Regions from separate parts of the Arthrobacter sp. CAN_C5 genome, predicted to be linked through region 1. Evidence: riboswitches for the same ligand, from Rfam matches in the RefSeq annotation. Region 1 holds a riboswitch; the other holds the start of a gene.
The links. Region 1 has a riboswitch for S-adenosylmethionine ahead of sfnG (dimethylsulfone monooxygenase SfnG). Riboswitches for the same ligand answer to the same signal wherever they lie in the genome.

Region 1 (5,140 bases):
GTCCTTGAACACGAACGATGTCGTCTGGTAGATGGGGACGGCCCGGGCACCATGTGCCGAGTCGGGGGTGCCCCCTGCATGGAGTGCACGCGTACGGAATCCGAAGCTGCGGTCAGCCATTAGACACCTGCCTTAATGTTCTCGTGAGTGACGTCGTTGACGATGAAATCCAGGCCCTCTTTGCGGGCGAGGTCCGCTTCAAGTTCGCGGACGATGGGGAGGACGTCTTGGCCGAAGGCTTCGACTTCCTCCTGGAAGTGGAGGTAGCAGGTCAGCATCAGGTTGACGCCGATCTTCTTGTACTCGACGATCCGCTCGGCAATCTGCTCGGGCGTGCCGATCAGCTGGGTCTTGAAACCGTCGTTGTACTGGATCAGGTCCTCAAAGGAGGAATCTGCCCACATGCCCTTGCCGTCCTTGGTGGAGGCACCGGCTTCCTGGACGGCGCCACGGAACCCCTCGACCGCTGGCTTGTGTGCCTTGGCCACAATCTCGCGGAGGGTTTCGCGGGCTTCCTTCTCGGTGTCGCGGGCAATCACGAACCCGTTGAGTCCGAACCGTGGCTTGCGCCCGGCCTCGGCGGCGGAGGCCTGCACGCCGGCGATGTTCTCCTTGAACCCCTCAAGGTCCTTGCCGTTGGAGAAGTACCAGTCGGCCACCCGGCCAGCGGTGGCCTGTGCCGCGGTGGAGTTCCCACCGAAGAAGACCTCCGGGTGCGGCCGCCCGGGCACGTCAACGGGTGGTGGGTTGAGGGTGAAGTCGGTGATGTTGTAGTACTTGCCGGACTGCGAGAAGTTCTGCTCTGTCCAGAGGCCGCGGAGGATTCTGATGAATTCCTCGGTGCGGACGTAGCGTTCGTCGTGCTCCAACCAGGGGAGGCCGAAGCCCGTAAACTCGCTCTTCAACCAGCCCGAGACAATGTTCACGGCCGCCCGGCCCTGCGAGATGTGATCAGCGGTGATGATGAACTTCGCGAGGACACCGGGCTGCCACATGCCGGGGTGGACGGCGGCAATCACCTTCAGCTTCTCGGTCGCGCCGAGCAGGGCCAGCGAGAACGCCGTCGCCTCGTGCTGCTTGTCTGCCCCGTAGCTTGCCGCATACCGGGTTTGCGAGAGGGCGTACTCGAACCCAGCGTTCTCCGCGATGCGGGCCAGCTTCTTGTTGTACTCAAAGTCCCAGCCGGTGCGCTGCTCAATAGTGGAGACCACCAGGCCGCCGCTCACATTGGGAACCCAGTACGCAAACTTCAGGGGTTGGGAAAGGTCAATAGCCATATTTGTCCTCCATCGTGCCTGGCATTAGCACCCTAATGTCACTGCCGTGGGCAGCGGCCAGGGTTGCTGCGGTGTCAATGAGCCAGATCTCTCAACCGCTCGGGATGGTCCCCACCAGTGTGACAGCACGATCGCGGTGCACCAACATTGTTGCTCTCCGTTGCAGTGGTTGGCGGAGTGGCGACCTCACAGCTGGCGGCGGACGCCCGCCTCCCGGGCTATCCCTTCGACCTGCTCGCCCATGTCGTCGGCCAGCGGCTTGGTCCCCGATCCGCGGCGCAGCAGCGGGACATGGAACGGCCCGCCTGCTTCCTCCGTTTCGAAGCCGATCGCTGCGTAGATCGCCAGGGCGCCGAGCGCGAACCCAAAGATCCCGGCGGCGGTCTCCCAGCCATCCGCACCCGTCAGGTGGGCGACGCCGGTGAAAGCGAACCGCAGCGCGGAACCAGCGAGCACGGCGGCGGCCACCAGCTTGCCCTTCGCGCCCAGGATCGGTGCCAGCATAGCTACCGCCGCGGTAATCAGGAGCACCCCGAGCGCGGAAATCGATGCGCCCCCCGGGGTGACCAGCATCGCCACCGCGATCAGCGCCCAGGTACCGGCAACCATGGCCATCCCTGTCCCGGCAATCGGATCACGGGCGCCGAAGCCAATGACGGAGGAGAACAGTTGCAGCGGTACCGTGAGCACCAGGATCCCCAGCGCAACGATCTGTTCCTCTTGAGCCGGAATGATCCCCAGTTGCAGCGCGCTGACGCCGATGGTCGCCACTGCCAGCGCCATGAACGCCAGCGGGAGGGGTGTTCCGGTGGGCCGAAGCACGATCCGGGTAATTGCCAGCCGTTCCTCGCGCCGCTTCTGTTCATCCTTGTCAATGCTCATGGCACAACCCGATCACACGCGCGTAACAACCGACAAACGCTGCGTCGGGGCGGCCCGATGCCCGGGAAGGGTGAGCAACCTGGACCGGATGGGTCAACCTGGACATCCGTGAGGGACATGGTGATCACCGATGTCCAGGTTGCTCACCGGAAGGAGGTGCGGGTCACCGGACCGGGCGCGCGGCGAGCACTGCCGCGATGCCGGGCACGCACCCCTCGTTCTGGAGCGACGTGGTGTCGCCGAGCGCCGTGTTCTCGAACAGCTGGGTCAGGAGCCGCCGCATGATCTTCCCGGATCGGGTCTTCGGCACGTCGTCGACGACGACGACGGCGGTCGGTTTCGCGATCGGCCCGATCACTGCGGCGACATGGTTCCGCAGCACCCGGTCCACGTCCTCCCCGACGGCGGGACCGGTGCCCTCCGAGGGTGACAGGACCACGAACGCGGCGATTGCGTGACCGGTCCGCGGATCAGCAACAGGGCAGACACCGGCCTCGACCACCCAGGGGTGGGCCACGAGGGCCGATTCGATCTCGATGGTCGAGAGCCGGTGCCCTGACACGTTGAGCACGTCGTCCACCCGCCCGAGGATCCAGGTGTCGCCGTCGTCGTCGTACCTCGCGCCGTCCCCGGCGAGGAACCAGCCCTGCGCAGCGAACTTCCGCCAGTAGGAATCGAGGTAGCGCTGGGGGTCGCCCCACACGGTGCGGGCCATCGCCGGTCCGGTCCGGTCCACGACGATCAGGCCTTGTTCGCCGACGGGCACGGGGTGGCCGGCGTCGTCGACAATCCGGGTGCTGACACCGGGCAGCGCACGTGTTGCGCAGCCAGGCTTGAACGAGGGGTCGGTCGGTCGGGGGGAAAGGATGGTCGCGCCGGTCTCGGACTGCCACCAGGTGTCCACCACAGGTGCGGTGCCCGCCCCGAGGTGTTCCCTGAACCAGCGCCACGCCTCGGGGTTGGTGGCCTCGCCGACGGTGCCGAGAAGCCGGATCGAGGACAGGTTGTAGTCGTTGGGCACCCCGTCCGGGAACCAGCCCATCAGCGACCGGATCAGCGTGGGCGCCGTGTAGTAGCTGGTGACGCCGTAGCGTTCGATGATCTCGAAGTGCCGGCCCGGGTGCGGCGTGTTGGGGGTGCCCTCGAAGATCACCTGGGTGACGCCGTTGGAGAGCGGACCGTAGATCTCGTAGGTGTGGGCGGTGACCCAGGCCAGGTCGGCGGTGCACCAGTGGACGTCGTGCTCCCGCAGCTCCGGGTCGGGGTGGCTGAACAGGTACTCGAAGCTCCAGGACGCCTGGGTGAGGTAGCCGCCGGAGGTGTGGACCAGACCCTTGGGCTTACCGGTCGTCCCGGAGGTGTACATGATAAACAGGGGGGTCTCGGCGTCGAACGCCTCAGGAGTGTGGTGCGGGGAGGCGGAGCCGACGACGTCGTGCCACCAGACGTCGCGCCCCTCGGTCCACTCGACGTCGTCGCCGGTGCGGCGGATCACGAGGACGTGCTCGATGCTGGGTGAACCGGACACGGCCTGGTCAGCATTGGCCTTCACGGGGACCGCAGCGCCGCGACGATACTGCCCGTCGGTGGTCACCAGGAGCTTGGCGCCGGTGTCTTCGACGCGGAAACGGAGGGCTTCGGCCGAGAAACCGCCGAACACCAGCGAGTGGACCGCCCCGATTCGGGCGCACGCCAGGGTGATCACCACCGTTTCCACGAGGACCGGGAGGTAGATCACCACCCGGTCGCCCTTGCCGACTCCGAGGGACAGCAGCGCGTTGGCGGCCCGTGACACCTCGTCCTGCAGGTCCGCGTAAGTGACGGTGCGCCGGTCTCCCGGCTCGCCCTCGAAGTGCAGGGCCACCTTCTTCCCCAACCCGGCATCGACGTGCCGGTCCACGCAGTTGTGAGCCACGTTCAGGCGGCCGCCGGCGAACCATTCGATGACCGGGACGGTCAGTTCGACGTCGTCCCCACCGTCGTCCCCACCGTCGGCCCCTCCCGGAAGCGGGCGGGCGGGGTCGAAGCTGTGCACGGCCGACCACTCGGTGTCCCAATCCAGCCGGCGGGCCTGCCGGTCCCAGAAGTCGAGATGCTCTGCCTCGGTGAGCGGGTCGGCGTCCTGCAGGCTTAGGCCCATCGTCGTACCGCCCACTTCTCGGCGATCCCCAGCAAGGCGTCGGTGGTCTTGCCAATGATGGCCAGCAGGATGATGGCCAGGAAGATCCTGTCCACCCGTCCATTGTTCTGTGAATCACTGAGCAGATAGCCGAGCCCCAGGGAGGAGGCAATCAGTTCCGCGGCGACCAGGAACAGCCACGCCTGGGCGAGCCCCAGCCGCAGGCCCGAGAAAACGGCGGGAATCACCGCCGGGAGTTGCACGGTGGTCAGCAGCTTCAGGCCCTTGAGGCCGAACGCCCGGCCAGCTTCGACCAGGTTCCGGTCCACGTGGCGCAACGCAATGTAGACGGTGGTGAACACCGGGAAGAAGGCGCCGATGAGAATCAGGGTGATTTTCGAGTCTTCACCGATTTTCATCCACAGGATCAGCAGCGGTACCCAGGCCAGGGAAGGGACGGCCCGGAGCGCGCCGATGGTCGGTGCCAGCAGGGCGTCGGCGATCCGGGACAACCCCACCAGTGAGCCGACCACCAGTCCCAGGGCCGCGCCGAACGTGAAGCCCAGCAGCACCCGTTGGGTGGAGATACCGATGTGGGTCCACAGCTCGCCGCGCTGAATGAGTTCGACGGCGGCGTTGAACACCGCAGCCGGCGGCGGGACCTGGACGGAGCTGAACAGGCCGGTGACCGAGTTCAGCTGCCAGACGGTGATGATCAGCGCCGGCAGGAGCAACCCGAGGAGCAGACGCACCCAGCCACGCCGCAGCGGGCCGGTCTGGGACCATCCATGTGCCGGCCCACCCCGTTCGGGCTGCGGCTGGGTGGCGTCTGCCGTTGTCACGGTGGAGCCTGAGGCCTCTA
Region 2 (5,140 bases), 750 kb from region 1:
GGCGGCGGGACTCCCGGTGATCCTGCAGATTTCCGAAAACTGCGTCAAATACCACCGGCAGCTGGAGCCGATCGCCCTGGCCACCCTCGCGATCGCCCGGTCGGCGAGCGTGCCGGTCGCCGTCCACCTCGACCACGCCGAGGACCCGGAGTTGGCCCTCGCCGCCGTTGACCTGGGTTTCGGGTCCGTGATGTACGACGGCGCCGCCCTGCCTTTCGCGGACAACGTCGCCACCACCTCGCGGGTCGCCGCCTATGCCCGGGAACGCGGTGTGTATGTCGAGGCCGAACTGGGACAGATCGGCGGGAAGGACGGCGCCCACGCGCCGGGAGTCCGCACCGACCCGGGGGAGGCCGCCGCCTTCGTGACGGCAACGGGCGTGGACGCCCTCGCCGTCGCCGTCGGCTCGTCCCACGCCATGACACAGCGCAGCGCCGAACTGGACCTGGTACGGATCGCAGCCCTGAAATCAGTCCTTGAGGTGCCGCTGGTGCTCCACGGGTCATCGGGGGTCTCCGACGCGAACCTCACCGCGGCAATCCGGGCCGGGATGACGAAGATCAATGTCTCAACCCACCTGAACCAGCTGGCCACCCGCGCCGTCCGCCTGTATCTCGAGCACAACCCGTCGGCGGTCGACCCGCGCAAGTACCTCGCTGCCGGACGTGCCGCCATCGAACCTGAGACGGCCCGGTTACTCACCCTTTTCGCCGCCGCGGGCTCAGCACCCGGGAAGGGGCAGGCACGATGAAACGTGCAGAGCGGCTCACCGCCATCCTTGACCTTCTGTCTGTGGCCAGCCAGGTGGATGTCGAGGAGATCGTCACCAAGCTCAAGGTGTCACCGGCGACCGCCCGGCGGGACCTGGACAGCCTCGCGGAGCAGCGGCTGCTGACCCGTACCCACGGTGGCGCCAGCATCGAGGCCGTCGCCTACGACCTGCCCGGCCGCTACAACAGGGACGCCCACGCGGACCAGAAACGGGCCATCGCCCAGGCGGCAAGCGACCTCATTCCCAAGGGCGCGGTGATCGGGCTGTGCGGGGGGACCACCAGCACTGCGATCGCCTCGGCCCTGAGCAAGCGCAGCGACCTGATGGAACCGTCCACCAAGCCCACCCTCACGGTCGTGACCAACGCGATCAACATTGCAGCCCAGCTGGTGGTCCGGCCCAACTTCAAGATCATGGTCACCGGTGGGATCGTCAATCCGCGATCCTACGAGCTGGTGGGATCCTATGCCGACGCGGTGCTGCAGCGGGTAGCTCTGGACCTCGCGTTCGTCGGGGTGAACGGCCTGGACCCGGTCGTCGGCCCCACCATCAGTGATGAGGGGGAGGCGGCAGTTAACGCGATGGTCGCCAAGCGGGCAACCACCGCCTATGTGGTCGCGGACTCGTCGAAAATCGGCACCCGTTGCTTCGCCACCATGACCGGTTACACCTTCAGCAACCTGATCACCGACTCCGGGATTACCGACGCCCAGCGGCAGTCGTTCGAGGATCACGGCACCACGGTGATCGTGGCGCCGATGGTGGCCACCGAATAGCCACAGGAGCTCCCACTAGGATGGCTGCCATGCCCACCGATGCCACCCACCCGCCCGCACGGCCCGCTCCCGGCGCCGTCGGGAGTGCCTCACCCGGCCAGCGCCGCCGGATCACCGCGGAGATCGCGATTGTCCTGGGACTGTCCCTTGGCCAGTCGGCGGTCTACTCGGTAGTGAACCTGCTCGACAAACTGAGCCAGGCTCCGCTGGCGTCCCAGACCACGCGGCTCAACCCCGTGCTCAACGACCGGCAGTATTTCGATCTCGTTTACCAGCTGCTGGGCATCTTCTTTGCCCTCATCCCGGTGTTCCTGGTGCTGTTCCTGCTCACGGAGCCCGGCAAATCGGCGTTCAGGACGCTGGGGTTCACCTTCAGTCGGCCCCGGGTCGACTTCGGGCTCGGTTTCGGCCTGGCCGTCCTGATCGGGGCGGGCACGCTGGGCGTGTACGCGGGCGGCAGGGCGCTGGGTATCACGACGGCGATCGAACCGGCGGCGCTCGACGCGTACTGGTGGACGGTGCCGGTGCTCATGCTGTCGGCACTGCGCCATGCGGTTGTCGAGGAGGTGATCGTGGTGGGGTATCTGTTCCACCGGCTGCGCCAGCTCGGATGGTCGACGCCGGTGATCATCGTCAGCAGCGCCCTGCTGCGCGGCAGCTACCACCTGTACCAGGGGTTCGGGCCGTTTATCGGCAACTTCATCATGGGGCTGATCTTCGGGTACGCCTACACCCGCACCAAACGGGTGATGCCGCTGGTAATTGCCCACGCGCTGCTGGACATTGCGGGTTTCGTTGGCTTTGCCCTCTTCGGGTCGGCGATCGGTATCGGCGACTAGGGGAACCCGACCCGCCCCGGCCCGGTGGGCCGGGGCCGTAATTTGGTGAGCGGGGACGGGCTAGATTTCAACCAGGCCGCTGGCAGCCTCGAAGGTCACCGACATCACGCCGGGAGTGCCGTTCGGGGCCACCCAGCGCACCGCGACACCATCCAGCGGATCGGTGGCGGGGGTCCCCAGCCATTCGGCGATCCGATCGGGTGACCCGGCGATGGTCAACGAGTCGAGCCGGACCGACGTTGGGCGGGCATGCGAGGGGTGCAGCGCCTCGGTCCCGTCATCCCACCTCAACATGTAGGGAACCTGGGGGTCGGCGATCAAACCCTTGATGCCGATCTGCTGCCACGTCAGTTCCTGTCCGTCCGGGAACTTGCGGTTTCCGGGAACCGCGCTGCGGCCGAGCCGCTCCTCAAACGGGGCCAGGTCGTCGACCGCGACGCACCACCCCATCCAGCCTCCACCGGCTTCGGAGCGCGCACGGACCGCCTGGCCGAAGGGCGCCTTGTCTGACGCGGGGTGGTTGAGTACCTCGACCACCTCAAGGTATTGGCCATTCAGCAAAGGGAAAATCATGTTCCGCGTGCCGAAGCGGGGGTGCACACCGCCCTTGACCGGTTCGATGCCCAGGGCAGCGGAAATCCTCCCCGCTGTCGCTACGAGGCCGTCGGGTTCACAAGCATATGAGACATGGTCCAAGCGCATGGCCCTAGTTTTGCACTTTGTGATGTGTGTCTCGACTTAGGGTCGCCTAACCTCTTGATGGGCCCCGCTGTCGCGGTAGATTGCGTTCACATATTTGCACCGGGACGGCTTCTTCGGGTTATCTAGAAGCAGGTCACGAGTGCCAGCACGGAGCGGATTACCGTTCCACCAGAGCCCCGGCTTGCTGGACGGCAACCCTCCTTCGCGGCGGGGTGCCCCGGGTGACGACCAGGCGGCGGGCAAGGTGTCCGGCGCAAGCGCGGACTTCGAGGCGGGCGGTTTCAGTGACAACTCTTCACACGACCCAACAGGGCAGCACCATGCATTCGCGCCGGGACGGGACGGTGCAGACCCGCAGCCTGGGCCCCTTCACCTGCGAGACCGGGGGATACCTCCCCGAACTCACCCTCGCCTACGAAACCTGGGGCACCCTCAACGCGGATGCCTCCAACGCGGTCCTGATCCAGCACGCACTGACGGGCAGCTCCCATGTCGCCCGGGGCGATTCGGACGAGGACGGCTGGTGGGACCAGCTGGTCGGCCCGGGCAAGACTATCGATACCACCAGGTACTTCGCCGTGTCGATCAACATGCTCGGCGGGTGCTACGGGTCCACCGGCCCCGCCAGCCTCGATCCCGACGGCGTCCCCTGGGGATCGCGGTTCCCGTTCCTGACGGTGCGGGATTCCGTGCGGGCCGAAGCGCTGCTGGCGGATGCACTGGGAATCGGGACCTGGCATTCGGTGCTTGGGGGGTCCCTGGGTGGGGCCAGGGCCCTCGAGTGGGCACTGATGTATCCGGATCGGGTGGAACGATGCGCAGTCATCGCGTGCACGGCGTCGAGCTCCGCGGAACAGATCGCCTTCGGCCAGGCCCAGCTCGCTGCCATCCGCCTGGACCCCGGGTTCGCCGGCGGCGACTACTACCCCGGCAGCGGGCCCACCGCGGGGCTGGGGCTGGCGCGACGGATCGCCCACATCACCTACCGGTCCGAACCCGAGCTTGAGTACCGGTTCGGCCGGGCACCCCAGAGTCCGGAGGTCCCCTTCGGCTCCACCGATCCGGCGGCCCGTGGCCGCTACCAGGTGGAGAGCTACCTTGATCATCAGGCTGACAAACTGGTGGACCGCTTCGACGCCAACAGCTATGTTGCCTTGACCGAAGCCCTGATGGGTCACGACGCGGCTCGCGATCGTGGCTCGCTGCACGCAGCGGTGCAGTTGGCGCGGGCGCAGTTCTTCATCGCCGCGGTGGACTCGGACCGGCTTTACTATCCCAGCCAGTCCCAGCTCCTGGCGGACGCGCTGCCCGGAGAGGTACCCGTGCACCTGATCACCTCACCGATCGGTCACGACGCGTTCCTCACCGAGGTCAGCCAGCTCCACGACAGGCTGCGGGACGCCTTCTACTCCTAGCCGCCCGCGCCCGGCGGCATACCCGGACCGAAGATGGGCGCGGCATCCGGACGCTTCGCCAGTATGTCGTCACCGGCCGACTGGCGGCGGAGCCGGCGCAACACCCAGGGAACGAAGTACACCTTCGCCCAGACGAGGTCCTCTGTACGGGCTGCACGCCAGCTCTTGTGGGGCAGGGGCTGCGGTTTCAGTGGAGTCAGGGAATGCGGCACGGCGAGGGTCTCCAGCACCATCATCGCGATCGTGTGGTGGCCCAGAGGAGAGAAATGCAGGCGGTCCCCGTCCCACATCTGCATGTCGACCAGTTGGCGCAACGCCCACAGGTCGGCGATCAACGCGTCGTGGCGCGCCGCGATGATCCGCAGGTTTTCATTGAAGATGGCGGTCCGGGATCTGAAGTTCCCCAGGACCGACTCGCGCGCGTCCGGTCCGGTGAACAGCACTACCGTCGCATGGTCGGCGCTGAGTTGTTCGACGGCGCTGTCCAGTTGTTCGGCGAGCCGGTCGGGATCGCCGCCCGGACGGATCAGGTCGTTGCCGCCCGCCGAAATGGTGATCAGGTCCGGCCGCAACGCCAGCGCGGGCTCCACCTGCTGATCGACAATCTGGTGCAGGAGCCGCCCGCGGACCGCGAGG

Region 2: linked by a shared signal. The riboswitch ahead of H4V95_RS13650 (homoserine O-acetyltransferase) and the one ahead of sfnG (dimethylsulfone monooxygenase SfnG) in region 1 are both predicted to bind S-adenosylmethionine.

Annotation. Positions count from the first base shown of each region.
Region 1 is NZ_JAGGMZ010000001.1:3,652,050-3,657,189, reverse strand. Features, by position in the region: gene H4V95_RS17030 (O-acetylhomoserine aminocarboxypropyltransferase/cysteine synthase family protein) at 1-120, opposite strand, end outside; gene sfnG (dimethylsulfone monooxygenase SfnG) at 120-1,277, opposite strand; SAM riboswitch class I at 1,284-1,388, opposite strand; gene H4V95_RS17020 (hypothetical protein) at 1,464-2,159, opposite strand; gene acs (acetate--CoA ligase) at 2,323-4,299, opposite strand; gene H4V95_RS17010 (ABC transporter permease) at 4,290-5,140, opposite strand, start outside.
Region 2 is NZ_JAGGMZ010000001.1:2,901,615-2,906,754, reverse strand. Features, by position in the region: gene H4V95_RS13670 (class II fructose-bisphosphate aldolase) at 1-751, shown strand, start outside; gene H4V95_RS13665 (DeoR/GlpR family DNA-binding transcription regulator) at 748-1,548, shown strand; gene H4V95_RS13660 (CPBP family intramembrane glutamic endopeptidase) at 1,578-2,387, shown strand; gene H4V95_RS13655 (VOC family protein) at 2,448-3,089, opposite strand; SAM riboswitch class IV at 3,221-3,355, shown strand; gene H4V95_RS13650 (homoserine O-acetyltransferase) at 3,410-4,504, shown strand; gene H4V95_RS13645 (SGNH/GDSL hydrolase family protein) at 4,501-5,140, opposite strand, start outside.